One region of the Pseudalkalibacillus sp. NRS-1564 genome, then DNA from elsewhere that is predicted to be linked to it. Evidence: riboswitches for the same ligand, from Rfam matches in the RefSeq annotation. Region 1 holds a riboswitch; each other region holds the start of a gene.
The links. Region 1 has a riboswitch for S-adenosylmethionine ahead of ACIFPW_RS11295 (methionine biosynthesis PLP-dependent protein). Riboswitches for the same ligand answer to the same signal wherever they lie in the genome.
Positions count from the first base shown of each region.

Region 2: it holds a riboswitch for S-adenosylmethionine, as region 1 does, so the genes downstream of both, ACIFPW_RS08080 (MetQ/NlpA family ABC transporter substrate-binding protein) here and ACIFPW_RS11295 (methionine biosynthesis PLP-dependent protein) in region 1, are expected to answer to the same signal.
Region 3: it holds a riboswitch for S-adenosylmethionine, as region 1 does, so the genes downstream of both, ACIFPW_RS20765 (methionine ABC transporter ATP-binding protein) here and ACIFPW_RS11295 (methionine biosynthesis PLP-dependent protein) in region 1, are expected to answer to the same signal.

Region 1 is NZ_JBITPM010000019.1:257,791-262,279, forward strand. Features, by position in the region: gene metC (cystathionine beta-lyase) at 1-852, opposite strand, end outside; gene ACIFPW_RS11295 (methionine biosynthesis PLP-dependent protein) at 839-1,969, opposite strand; SAM riboswitch class I at 2,043-2,153, opposite strand; gene ACIFPW_RS11300 (DUF1189 domain-containing protein) at 2,239-3,048, opposite strand; gene ACIFPW_RS11305 (Na/Pi cotransporter family protein) at 3,286-4,489, shown strand, end outside.
Region 2 is NZ_JBITPM010000015.1:121,325-125,813, forward strand. Features, by position in the region: gene ACIFPW_RS08070 (BH0509 family protein) at 1-44, opposite strand, end outside; gene ACIFPW_RS08075 (prolyl oligopeptidase family serine peptidase) at 439-2,439, shown strand; SAM riboswitch class I at 2,549-2,657, shown strand; gene ACIFPW_RS08080 (MetQ/NlpA family ABC transporter substrate-binding protein) at 2,827-3,633, shown strand; gene ACIFPW_RS08085 (methionine ABC transporter ATP-binding protein) at 3,655-4,489, shown strand, end outside.
Region 3 is NZ_JBITPM010000047.1:12,424-16,912, forward strand. Features, by position in the region: gene leuC (3-isopropylmalate dehydratase large subunit) at 1-506, shown strand, start outside; gene leuD (3-isopropylmalate dehydratase small subunit) at 522-1,112, shown strand; gene ilvA (threonine ammonia-lyase) at 1,109-2,119, shown strand; SAM riboswitch class I at 2,252-2,361, shown strand; gene ACIFPW_RS20765 (methionine ABC transporter ATP-binding protein) at 2,541-3,563, shown strand; gene ACIFPW_RS20770 (methionine ABC transporter permease) at 3,556-4,224, shown strand; gene ACIFPW_RS20775 (MetQ/NlpA family ABC transporter substrate-binding protein) at 4,248-4,489, shown strand, end outside.

The DNA of each region.
Region 1 (4,489 bases):
ATAAGAAAGCCCTGGATAAAAGACTTCTTCTACCATCTTTTCTTTAGTAAGAGCATGCGCAAGACGAAACGCAGATCTAGACGATTGATCTAGCCGACAATGCAATGTTTTTAAGCCACGGAGAACTAACCAGGAATCGTGAGCGCTTAAAATCGATCCAAACGAGTTTTGCAGGAATGCAAGCTGTTCCGCTAATTCCTCACTTTTTACGGCAGCAAGACCAGCGACGACATCGCTATGTCCTGAAATGAATTTCGTAGCACTATGCAATACGATATCGGCTCCGAAGTCTAACGGACGTTGTAGAGCAGGTGTCATAAAGGTGTTATCGACAAATGTTAAACAATTATTCGCTTTAGCTAATTTAACAACGGCTTGAATGTCAGTTACCTTCAGCAAAGGATTAGAAGGCGTTTCGATATAGATTACTTTAGTATTGGATTGAATACCTCTCGCCACTTCATTTAAATCTGTCATGTCTACAAAAGTATGTTTAATTCCAAATCTCCCGAGAACGTCATGAATCATGCGATACGTCCCACCGTAGACGTCTTCAGATATAAGAACGTGATCGTTTTGTGAAAGGAGCATAAACGAGGTGGCGATAGCGGCCATCCCAGAAGCAAACGCAAATCCCTTAACCCCACCTTCAAGATTGGCAATTGTTTCTTCAAGCGCTTCGCGAGTGGGGTTGCCTGAACGACTGTAATCGTATTTTCCAGGTTGGTCAAAATCCATCTGATGAAATGTAGAAGCCTGTTGGATAGGGACGCTAACAGCTCCCGTAGCTTTATCAAATTTGTGATCGTTATGAAGAAGTTTTGTTTGAAATGTATAATCAGTATTTGTCAATTTGAACAACCTCCTCTTTAAAAATGGACAATGCTTGATTCAGGTCCTGTATTAAGTCATCAATGTTTTCAATCCCAACAGAAAAACGTAGCAGTCGATTGCACACCCCTTTTTCAAGTCTGATGTCTTCTGGTATCTCAGCATGAGTTTGCGTTGAAGGATATGTGATAAAGCTTTCTACCCCTCCAAGACTTTCAGCAAATGTGACAAGTGTTAATTTTCTAAGAAAGAGATCTACCCATTCTTCGGACCGCAATCTGAAAGAAAGCATCCCACCTTTATCTGGATAAAAAACGTCTGTTATTGCTTCATGATTTGTTAAAAATTCAGTTACCTTTCTGGCATTCTCTTCATGCTGCTTCATTCTGAGTGGCAAGGTTTTCATGCCTCTCATTAATAACCAGGAATCAAAAGGAGAAAGCACAGCGCCTGCACCGTTTTGGTATTGTTGGATTTCAGCGCAAATATTCTCACCTTTTGCAACCACAAGCCCTGCGAGAATATCATTATGACCGCCTAAATACTTAGTGGCACTATGCACGACGATATCCGCCCCAAGCAGTAGTGGGTTTTGTAGAAGAGGGGTGAACAAAGTATTGTCTACAATAAATAATAGGTCCCTGTTTTCTGCTATCCGTGCAATTTTTTCAAGATCTGTTAATTTCATTAATGGATTAGATGGATTTTCAACAAAAATGGCTTTTGTACGGTGAGTTAGGAGTGATGAAAGTTGTTCATTTCTTTGTGTATCAAAATATGTGAAGGAGATACCATAATGTTTTTCAGCGTGGGCAAATAATCGATAAGTCCCACCATACAAATCATCTGAGACGAGAATATGGTCGCCGCTTTTGAATATGGCAAGGATTGCTTGAATCGCAGCCATTCCGGAACTAAAAGCAAATCCCTGATCACCATGTTCGAGTTCTGATATAGCGGATTCTAAAATGGATCGTGTCGGGTTTTTGGTTCTTGAATAATCGAATCCGGTGGATTGACCGATGCCTTCATGGCTATACGATGTGGAGAAGTACACTGGAGGATTTACCGCACCGGTTTTAGTATCTGAATGATTACCTAATTGGACAAGTAGTGTTTCTAACTGTTTATTCGACATAATCAATCTCCTTTTCATTGAATAAGGGCAATAAAAAAAGCCCTCTATAAGAAGAAGACTTTGGTTGCTCTTCTTCTTATCTTCCAAGTTGAAATCAACTTGCTGGAGTTAGCACCTTACCAGAAAATATCTGGTGGTTGCTGAAGCTTCATAGGGCCAGTCCCTCTGCTTCTCTTGATAAGAATTGAAAATATATGGAATTTTATTGTGTCGCTTTTTTCATAATCTACATCACTTTAAAGTGAAAAGCAAGGGATTTGAGTAAATTATCAAAATTTTTCTTCTGTTGAATCATTTGCTCGCTCGTTCGTTACACGTTTTTTTGGTAACGGGATTTCTTTAATCGTAAGATAAAGTAGCATGATGGCCACAATCCAATAAAGTAGGAATCCTAAAGGGACTGCTGTTTTAATGAGTGCCATAATCGCAAAGAAGAGCGTTGGAATTGTTACTGAATAAACAGATAAGACCCAAAGTTGTTTATAAGAAGCTTTTCTTCCGGTAATACTTCTCAATAGTAGTCCAATTGTAGCTAGTACGGTAACTCCTATAAACTTAAGGCCGGTTTGAAACAAATAGATAACGAATATCAGTAACGGAATAAAGATAGGGAGCAGGTTGTCCAGATTATTACTTAGCTCATTAACATCTTGCTTCGTGAAAGTCATCGAACTAAAGTTACTGTAATTAAACTCCTGTCTAGCACCGCTATCTACAACGATTACACGATCTTTTAGGAATGCGATAACGGAATCATATTGATCAACATCATCAGGCTTTGTCTGGTCTGTCGCATCAAAAATAAAAGTATTTTCATCATTTTGTCGAATAAGCGGTTCAGACTGTTCACTTGTTAAAGATCCGTCCTCTAAAGTGAATTCTGGTAGATCTGACATATGTGTTTTGAGATCCTCATAAGCGTTTGTAAAGGATAGAGCCGTCATAATTCCTACTGGCACAGAAGAAAGGAACATAAGTAAAAACACGTACAATATTGGCTTGCCTAGCTTTTGAAAACGGAATCTGGCCATCATCTTAGGGGAAAATAAGCTGTAGTAAAGTTGTTTAAAAACGTTCAAATTAATAATCTCCTTTCTAAATGTGGAGCGTTTCTCCACCCAATCAGTTTATCTTATATAGAGAGAAGGGAACAGTATTCTTGGTGAAACTTTATTGAAATAAATTTGTTTTCAGCATAATATCTTTACAAATCTATATTAACTCTTTACAAAGGGGGGAGCGATGTAGATAATAGACAAGGGACTTTGTTGAGTATTGTCGAAAAAAATAAAACGTAAGTGCAAGGGGTTGAAATGATGGAACTCAACGTTCAGGAGATGATCTTTCAGTTTGTGGGAGGTCTTGGTATTTTCCTGTTTGGACTAAAGTATATGGGAGACGGCCTTCAACGATCAGCAGGTGATCGATTAAGAGACATTCTCGATCGTTTTACGACTAACCCGTTTATGGGTGTGCTCGCTGGGGTCATTGTAACTATTCTCATACAAAGTAGTTCAGGAACAACGGTTTTAACAGTCGGTCTTGTTAACGCAGGATTTATGACTCTGAAGCAAGCAATTGGCGTTGTAATGGGTGCGAACATTGGTACAACTGTTACAGCATTTATTATTGGTTTTCCTATTAAAGATTACGCACTTCCAATTATAGCCATCGGTTCTTTGTTAATTTTCTTCTTTAAAAACAAGAAAATTAACTACGCTGGTCAAATCGTCTTCGGATTTGGTGCGTTGTTCTTTGGACTTGAATTAATGAGTACGGGAATGAAACCACTTCGTAGCCTTGAGGCTTTCCAAGAATTAACAGTAAGCATGAGCTCGAACCCACTGTTAGGCGTTGTGATCGGTACAGTATTTACTGTCATTGTACAAAGTTCCAGTGCGACAATTGGTGTATTGCAAGGTCTTTATTCACAGAACGCAATGGATATTCAAGCTGCATTACCAGTTCTGTTTGGAGATAATATCGGTACAACGATTACCGCAGTTCTTGCTTCTATCGGTGCATCCGTTGCCGCTAGACGTACAGCACTGACTCACGTTATTTTCAATTTAATTGGAACGGCGCTTTTCCTAATATTCTTATTCGCCTATACGCCGTTTATTGAATACTTAAGAGATGTATTAAACTTAACACCGGAAATGACGATTGCATTCGGACACGGGATCTTTAACATTACAAATACTGTTATCCAGTTCCCATTCATTGCCGGACTTGCCTATCTCGTTACAAAAATTATTCCTGGTGATGATGCAACGATTGAATATAAGCCAAAACACCTTGATCCAGTATTTATCGAACGCTCTCCATCTGTTGCATTAGGACAAGCTAAAGAAGAAGTGATTCGAATGAGCGGATTTGCTTATAAGGGTGTTAAAGAAGCATCAAATTATTTAACATCTAAGAGTCAGAAGAGCGCTGAAAAAACCGCTCAGTATGAAGAAGCTATTAACAACCTGGATAATAAAATTACAGATTACCTTATCCAATTATCAGCAACTT
Region 2 (4,489 bases), on a different contig from region 1:
TCGCACAAAAGATCAATAAATTGGTTTCGTGCTTGCTGGCTCATTGTAAATCCTCCCTGTATTTTAAGCGGCAATCCCTGTTTGGTAACCGCTTTCAATTTGTTAATTTTATTATACATCTCACAATGAGATGATTCAAATACCAAAATGAGATATATTGCAGGGAACCGATGTGAAATTGTTATGAAAGTGAGCGGTGATTCGGGGAATACGCCGCTAAAAGAGAATGTACGTTCTTGTTATTGTGATTTAACTTGAAAAAAATGTGTATTTTGGTTGTTTCCTCCTTTTTTAATAAGTTGGATGAAGTGATCTTTATTCGAGGATGGATGGTTGAAATCAGAATCGGAGATGGATTTAGAAGGAGATTTGTTCCCTCTGCAGGAGTTTTTTCCTATTCAATGGAAGTAGAGAAGATGTAGAAAGGGAGTGTGGATGATGGAAATAGAAATTGGAAGTGACAAGAAACAAAAGAATTTGGAAGAAAGCCTTTATGATTTCACTTTTGTTGGTGATCCCCAACTTTCACCGGATGGGAGCTACGTTGTTTATGTAAAGAAAGTGATAAATGAGAACAAAGAATATACTTCAAATTTAGTCATAGTAAATCGCGATACTGGAATTGAGCATGATTGGACATATGCTTCTGGGGAGAAAAAAGATCACTCTCCGCGCTGGTCGCCTGATGGGAAGACGATTGCTTTCGTTTCGAATCGATCAGGAGAAAATCAAATATGGCTTATCTCAACTGATGGTGGCGAAGCGCGACAACTATCTGATTTAAAAAGTGGTGTTTCCGCTCCTGTTTGGAAACCCGATGGTTCTTCGCTACTTGTTTTAAGTAAGGATACAAATGAGAAAGAAGAAGGACGTAAGCCTCTCGTTGTGACTGACTTGCGCTATAAAGCAGACGGCAGTGGTTTTCTTGACAATAACTATTTGCAAGTTGTCTTGATCGAGGTAACCTCAGGTGAAAAGAGAATAGAATGGCTAACAGATGCACCATTTAATCATTCTAGCCCTAACTGGTCACCGGATGGACAATCCATTGTATATGTGAGAGATAGATATGAAGAACAGGGGTCCTACATGCGAGCCGACATCTTTATTCAGGGTCTGAATGAAGGATCAGAGCCTGATCAGTTAAATCGTGAGGGTGGGAGCTTTAGCACACCGAACTGGTCACCAGATGGGAAGAAGCTCTCATTCATTGGGCATAACTTTGAGCATAAAGGAGCTACGTTGAATAAAATCTGGACTGTTGACATAGCGAAGAAAGAGTTTACTTGTTTAACAGAGGAGGTTGATTTAGAGTGTTCGGATGTATTGATTTCAGATATGCACTGGGGCGGCGCTTCTCCTGGTGCGATGTGGAGCCAAAATGGAGATGGACTCTATTTCCTTGCTAGTAAAGAAGGAAACACTGGTGTTTATTTCGTCGGAGAAGATTGCACGGTTCGACAAATAGCGGGTGGTGACAGGCACCATTACGCGTTTCACTATTTGCCAGGCGCGAATGAAGCGGCTGTTGCGATTAGTGATCCACTTAACATTGGCGATATTTATACGCTTTCGTTTCATGGAGATCGAGTAAATGAACTGTGTTTGTCTCAATCAAATGCTGACGTTCTCGAATGCTTGGATCTCTCGACACCAGAAATGTTTACATACGCTGGGAAAGACGGTTTGGAGATTCAGGGCTGGCTCATGAAGCCAAAGGATTTTAAGGAAGATCAGGAACATCCCCTTATTCTTGAAATTCACGGTGGGCCACATATGATGTATGGTAATTCATTTATGCACGAATTTCAGCTTCTTGCAGCAAAAGGATATGTTGTCCTTTATACGAATCCACGTGGTAGTCAGGGATATGGACAAGAGTTTGTGAATGGTTGCCGAGGAGATTATGGTGGGGGTGATTATGAGGATTTGATGGCGGGTGTTGATAACGCGTTGAATAAGTATTCCTTTATTGATGAAGCTCAACTTTTCGTGACGGGAGGAAGCTACGGTGGCTTTATGACGAACTGGATTGTTGGGAAAACCGATCGATTCAAAGCAGCGGTTACCCAGCGCTCCATTTCGAATTGGCAGAGTTTCTATGGCGTTAGTGACATCGGATACTTTTTCACAAAGTGGGAAGTTGGAAGTGATTTAGGTGAAAACCCCGCTAAGCTATGGCATCATTCACCGCTTAAGTATGTGGACCAAATCGAAACCCCACTTTTAATTCTTCATAGCGAAAATGATTACAGGTGCCCTATAGAGCAAGGAGAACAGTTATATGTGGCTTTAAAGCATCGTGGGAAGGAAACGATGTTTGTAAGATTCCCAGATTCTGATCATAATTTATCACGAAGCGGTTATCCAGAGCTACGAGTGGAACGACTTAAGCATCTAGGAAACTGGTTCGACAATTATCTAGAAGGAAGACAATAAGAAATCTTTCGACAAATAGCGGGCGGTGACAGGCACTTTTTGAGATCTTCCCTTGACGCCCTTCGAGAAAGATACTATACTATTGAAAATAGTTAAATAATATTGAAAACTCTTATCAAGAGTGGCAGAGGGACTGGCCCTGTGACGCCCAGCAACCATCTCAGTTCGTGAGAAAGGTGCTAATTCCAGCAGACGAGCAATCGTTTGAAAGATGAGAGAGAGTTCAGCGCTGCTGATAATGATGAAATGATACAACTCTCTCTGTACTTTACAGAGGGAGTTTTTTTATTGGGAGGGGATTTTAGCAGATCGAAGTACTTTTGCGCTTTTATATTTTAGTGCTAAAACGCTTTACATTACTATATGAATTTTAAAGGAGATTGAGAAATGAAGAAATCATTGTATTTATTAGGTGCACTTATTTTAGTTCTTTTGGCAGGTTGTTCTGGAAATGAGGCTTCTGGAGTTTCAGAAGATGGCCCACTGAAGGTAGGGGTAACGGCTGGTCCGCATGAAGATGTGATGAACAAGGTGAAGGAAATCGCAGCGGAAGACGGGTTTGAAATTGAAGTGATTGCGTTTAATGATTATGTGATGCCAAATACAGCCCTTGATGAAGGGGAATTGGATGCGAACGTATTTCAGCATGAACCTTATCTGAATGATTATGTAAAAGAAAGAGGACTCGATCTTTCCAAGGTAGCAACTACGATTACTTTTCCAATGGGAATTTATTCTGACAAATATAAGAGTCTTGATGAATTGCAAGAAGGTGACAAAGTTGGGTTGCCTAACCATTCAACAGGCGAACCGAGAGCGCTAATGTTGTTTGAGCAAGCTGGCATTATTGAGTTGAAAGATGGCGTTGGTGTTAAAGCAACGATCAAAGATATTGAGAAGAATCCTTACAATCTCGAATTTGTTCCATTAGAAGCTTCGCAAATTCCAAGACAGCTTGGTGAGCTTGCGATTGCAGCAATTAATACGAACTTTGCAATGGAAAGTGGACGCGTACCGAAAGAAGATTCGCTTGAAATGGAACCAGAAGATTCCCCATGGGTGAACGTGATTGCAACACAAACAGAGAACAAAGATGATGAACGTATTCAAAAGCTAGTGAACTACTATCAATCAGATGAAGTGAAGCAATTTATCCAGGACGAATTTAACGGTTCTGTAGTTGCATCCTGGTAATTCGAAAGAGGAGTGAGCACGATGATTCGATTAGAAAATATAACGAAAACGTATAAAAGCGGTGAGACGATTACGAAGGCGGTTGATGATGTTTCCATAGAAGTTAAGAAAGGAAGCATCTATGGCGTCATCGGTTATAGTGGTGCTGGAAAGAGCACGCTTGTCCGAATGGTGAATCTTCTGGAGCGACCGACAGATGGAAAGGTATTTATCAATGACATTGAGCTCACTTCTTTGTCTACTGGAAAGCTTCAAAAAACAAGACAGCGCATCGGGATGATTTTTCAGTCTTTTAATTTATTGAAAACAGGCACTGTGTATCAAAACATTGCCATTCCGCTGAAGCTTACGGGTCTTCGTAAAAAAGAGATTGAAGTGCGAGTTGATAAATATTTAGGTATCGTTGGGTTATCGGATAAGCGGGATGCTTATCCTTCCCAGCTATCAGGTGGTCAGAAGCAGCGTGTGGCGATTGCCCGTGCGCTTGCTCATGAACCTGAAGTGCTACTATGCGATGAGGCAACGAGTGCCCTTGACCCAGATACGACAGAATCAATCCTATCTTTATTGGAACAAATCAATCGTGATTTTGGAATCACGATTTTACTCATTACGCATGAAATGCACGTTGTCCAGAAAATATGTCATGAAGTGGCTGTGATGGAGAACGGGAAGGTGATTGAACAGGGACGAGTGATCGATATCTTTAGTAAGCCTGCTACAATGACGGCCAAACGATTTGTTCAGTCGTTATTCCAGGATGAGCTTCCAGAATCACTTGTGTCGCGATTGAAAGAGCGTGGTCAGATCGTGAATCTTTCATTTATTGGGGAGAAATCAGGTAGTCCCGCTCTTG
Region 3 (4,489 bases), on a different contig from region 1:
GCGTTCCTTTCCCTGAGGATTATGCAGATCCAGGTGACCAAAAAGCAATTAAGCAAGCACTTGCCTATATGGATCTTAAACCGGGAACACCTATTCAGAATATAGATATTCAATATGTTTTCATCGGATCGTGTACGAATTCACGATTAAGTGATCTGCGCTCAGCTGCTGATATTGTTCGTGGTCGAAAAGTTCATGAAGGTGTGACAGCTCTCGTAGTACCTGGATCTAAATCAGTGAAGGATGCAGCTGAAGCAGAAGGGTTAGATACAATCTTTAAAGAAGCTGGGTTTGAGTGGCGAGAAGCAGGATGTAGCATGTGTCTTGCGATGAATGATGACATTGTTCCACCAGGCGAGCGCTGCGCGTCTACATCTAACCGTAATTTTGAAGGGCGTCAGGGGAATGGCGCTAGAACACATCTTGTCAGCCCAGCTATGGCTGCAGCTGCTGCCATTGAAGGCCGATTTACAGACGCTAGAAAAATAAAACCTCTTGTAGTGTAAAAGGAGTGAGACGTCCTGGAACCGATTAATAAATACAAAGGGATCGTTTATCCCCTTGAGCAGGTTAACGTAGATACAGATCAAATTATTCCGAAGCAATTTTTAAAGAGAATTGAACGGCAAGGCTTTGGTCAGTTTCTTTTTTACAATTGGCGGTTTGATGATGATGGTCAACCGCGTGAAGATTTTAATTTGAACGAACAACAATACCAGCATGCTTCTATTCTAGTGTCGGGTAAAAACTTTGGGTGTGGTTCATCAAGAGAACATGCTCCATGGGCCCTTCTAGATTATGGTTTTCGAATTGTCATTGCGACAAGCTTTGCTGATATCTTTTATAACAACTGTGTAAAAAACGGTATACTTCCTATCGCTCTTGATCAAGAAACGATCTCGGAGCTTTTTCAAAAAGCAAAGGATGGATACGAACTTAGCGTAGACCTAAGTAAACAGCAAGTAATTGATGGAGAAGGACTAAATGCGTCGTTCGAGATCGATCCTTATTGGAAAGAAATGCTGTTAAATGGATGGGATGAAGTATCTCGAACTTTATCTCTCGAAGATAAAATTAAATTATATGAAGAAAAACAACTTGTAGGAGAGTGAATGACGTTGGGAATTACCAGGAGAAATATAACGTTCATGTCGTAAAAGCAATGGAGAATTTGCTGGAAGCCGTCCACAGGACCCCGCTTCAGCAGTCGACAACGCTTAATGATTATACAAATAAAGATGTCTTCATGAAGATGGAAAACCTTCAACGAACGGGTTCCTTCAAACTTCGAGGTGCCTATAACAAAGTTGCGTCGCTAACGGATATTGAGGCAGCGCGAGGGATTGTTGCTGCATCGGCTGGAAACCATGCTCAGGGAGTGGCGCTTTCTGCTAGAGAGCGTGGAATTAAAGCTAAGATTTATATGCCCGTCCATACACCGACAAGCAAAATTGATGCGACGCGATCTTATGGAGCAGAGGTTGTTCTTGAAGGAGAATCGTATAACGAAGCGTTTAGTGGAGCGGATCGTGAGCGTGTTGAGAAAGGGGCCACATTCGTTCATGCTTTCGATGATCCTGAAGTAATGGCAGGACAGGGAACGGTTGCACTCGAAATGATGCAACAATGTCCTGACTTAGATACGATTCTCGTACCTGTTGGAGGTGGAGGATTGTTAGCTGGAATGGCGATGGCGATTAAGTCGTTCTTTCCTCACGTGAAAATCATCGGAGTCCAGGCTTCTGAAGCATCTGCGACATGGAATCGATTTAAAGGTACTGGTCCTCTTGTCCTTCAATCTGTCAAATCGATTGCAGACGGTATTTCTGTGAAAGAAGCTGGAAAATTAACTTTTCCAATTATTGAAGAGCTTGTTGATGATATGCTAACCGTGTCAGAAGTAGAAATTGCTGCAGCGATTGTCTTTATGCTTGAGAGACACAAAACGCTTGTAGAAGGTGCGGGTGCTGCATCGATAGCTGCTGTCTTATGCAAGTCAAATCGTTTAGAAGGTAAGAGAATTGGTGTTGTTGTTAGTGGAGGGAATGCGGATCTTGCGAAAATATCCCTTTATAAACAACTTTCTCAACGAGCGAAAACCATCAGGCGAATAAGCTGATGGTTTTCTAATGGGATTCAAAGTATATATTTTAGATTATTCCGACTTTTTGCTCAGTAATTGACACTCATAAAGTACCATGCTAGAATTCATTTAGCACTTAACCACAGTAAAGTAATAACAACTATATATCTCTTATTCAGAGAGGTGGAGGGACTGGCCCTATGAAGCCCGGCAACCGTCAAACGACTCGTTTGAAAAGGTGCCAATTCCTGCAAAGCGATTGCTTTGAGAAATGAGAGGAAGACATCGATTTATCAAATGCCTTTCTGCTCAAAGCAGAAGGGCATTTTTTTACTTTACTATACAAAGTGATAAGCGAATTAGGCTTCTAAGTGCACAGAAATAAAGAACAAAGGCATGGGACTGAAGTCCTTTTTCAGGTAGCTGATCATGCAAATGCATAAAGGATGTGAGACATGTGATTGAGCTTAAAGGCATTAATAAGACCTTCTTTTCGAAATCCGGGAAGGTGGAAGCCGTTAAGGATGTTAACCTTGAAGTCAAAAAAGGCGAAATATTTGGTGTTATTGGCTACAGTGGTGCTGGGAAAAGTACGCTAATTCGAATGCTTAACCTTCTTGAGAGACCTACTGATGGGACAGTCACAGTAGCTGGTAATAATCTATCTTCTCTTAATGGGAAAGATCTTCGTGCAGCAAGACAGGAAATCGGTATGATTTTCCAGCATTTTAATATTCTCTGGTCAAGAACGGTACGTGATAACATCGCCTTTCCTCTTGAAATATCAGGTGTTCCGAAAGAAAAGAGAATGAAGCGTGTTGATGAATTAATTAACCTTGTTGGACTCGAAGGTAGGGAAGGAGCTTATCCTTCACAGCTAAGTGGTGGACAAAAGCAGCGAGTGGGTATTGCGAGAGCACTTGCTAACAATCCAAAGGTTTTGCTTCGTGATGAAGCTACTTCTGCTTTAGATCCTAAAACGACGGATAGCATTCTAGAACTTCTGACTGAAATTAATCAGAAACTTGGCCTAACGATTGTCCTCATCACGCATGAAATGCACGTCATACGCAAAATTTGCCATCGTGTAGCCGTTATGGAGAATGGACGAGTAGTGGAGAATGGTTCTGTCCTTGAAGTTTTCCACCATCCACAGGAAGAGATTACGAAAGACTTTGTTAATCAGCTAAGCGAGCCTGAAGAAATGAAGGAATCGATTGCACATCTGGCAACGAGTCAGGATGGAGAACTTGTTCAGTTTACCTTTGTGAAAGGAAAAACAGGTTCACCACTTGTGACAGAGTTGATTCGTGAATTTGATGTGGAAGTCAACATTATTCAAGGGAAGATTTCTCATACACAGGATGGTCCTTATGGAAAACTTTCTGTGTTCCTTAAAGGGGAACCAGCTGTGGTAGAAAAGGCCTTGAATTATGTGCAGGCCCAAGGTGTTAAAGCGGAGGTGATTACGAATGACTGAATCGTTATTTCCTAACGTCAGGTGGGAATCTATGTGGGAAGCCACTCTACAAACAGCGTACATGACGGCAATTTCGGTTCTGGCAACGTTTATTCTCGGAATCCTCCTTGGTTTATTGTTGTTTCTAACAGGTAGAGGGAACATATGGGAAAACAAATTTGTGAATAGTATTATTGCCGGAGTCGTGAACTTATTTCGCTCCATACCATTTATCATTTTGATTATCTTGCTGATCCCTCTTTCGGTTTACATTATAGGGACGATGCTAGGTGCTAATGCTGCCCTTCCAGCCCTTATTGCAGGAGCAGCGCCATTTTATGCGAGGATGGTTGAAATTGCTTTACGTGAAGTAGATAAAGGGGTCATTGAAGCTTCTCAGTCAATGGGAGCATCCAATGGTTCGATTATTTTTAAAGTGCTTCTACCAGAAGCAATGCCAGCCCTTATTTCAGGGATTACTGTGACGGCGATAGCTCTTGTAAGCTACACCGCTATGGCTGGTGTTGTAGGCGCAGGGGGTCTCGGAAACCTAGCTTATCTTGAAGGTTTCCAAAGGAATAATCCTGATGTGACACTTGTTGCAACAGTATTGATATTAGTAATTGTTGCGATTCTTCAGGTTTGTGGAGACATTGCAACACGAGTAATAGACAAAAGATAATGAGGAGAAAAGGAGAGATTATGATGAAAAAGTTTTTATCGCTAATCGTAGTTCTTGCTCTTGCAGTGCTTGCTGCGTGTGGGAATAATGGCGGAAGCAGCGAAGGTTCTGGTGACGGTGAAGATTCGAAGAAAATCGTAGTAGGTGCCTCAAACATCCCCCATGCTGAAATTCTTGAAGAAGCTAAGCCGATGTTAGAGGAAAAAGGAATAGAGCTTGAAATTAAAACATTCCAGGATTATATTCTACCTAATAAGACGCTTGC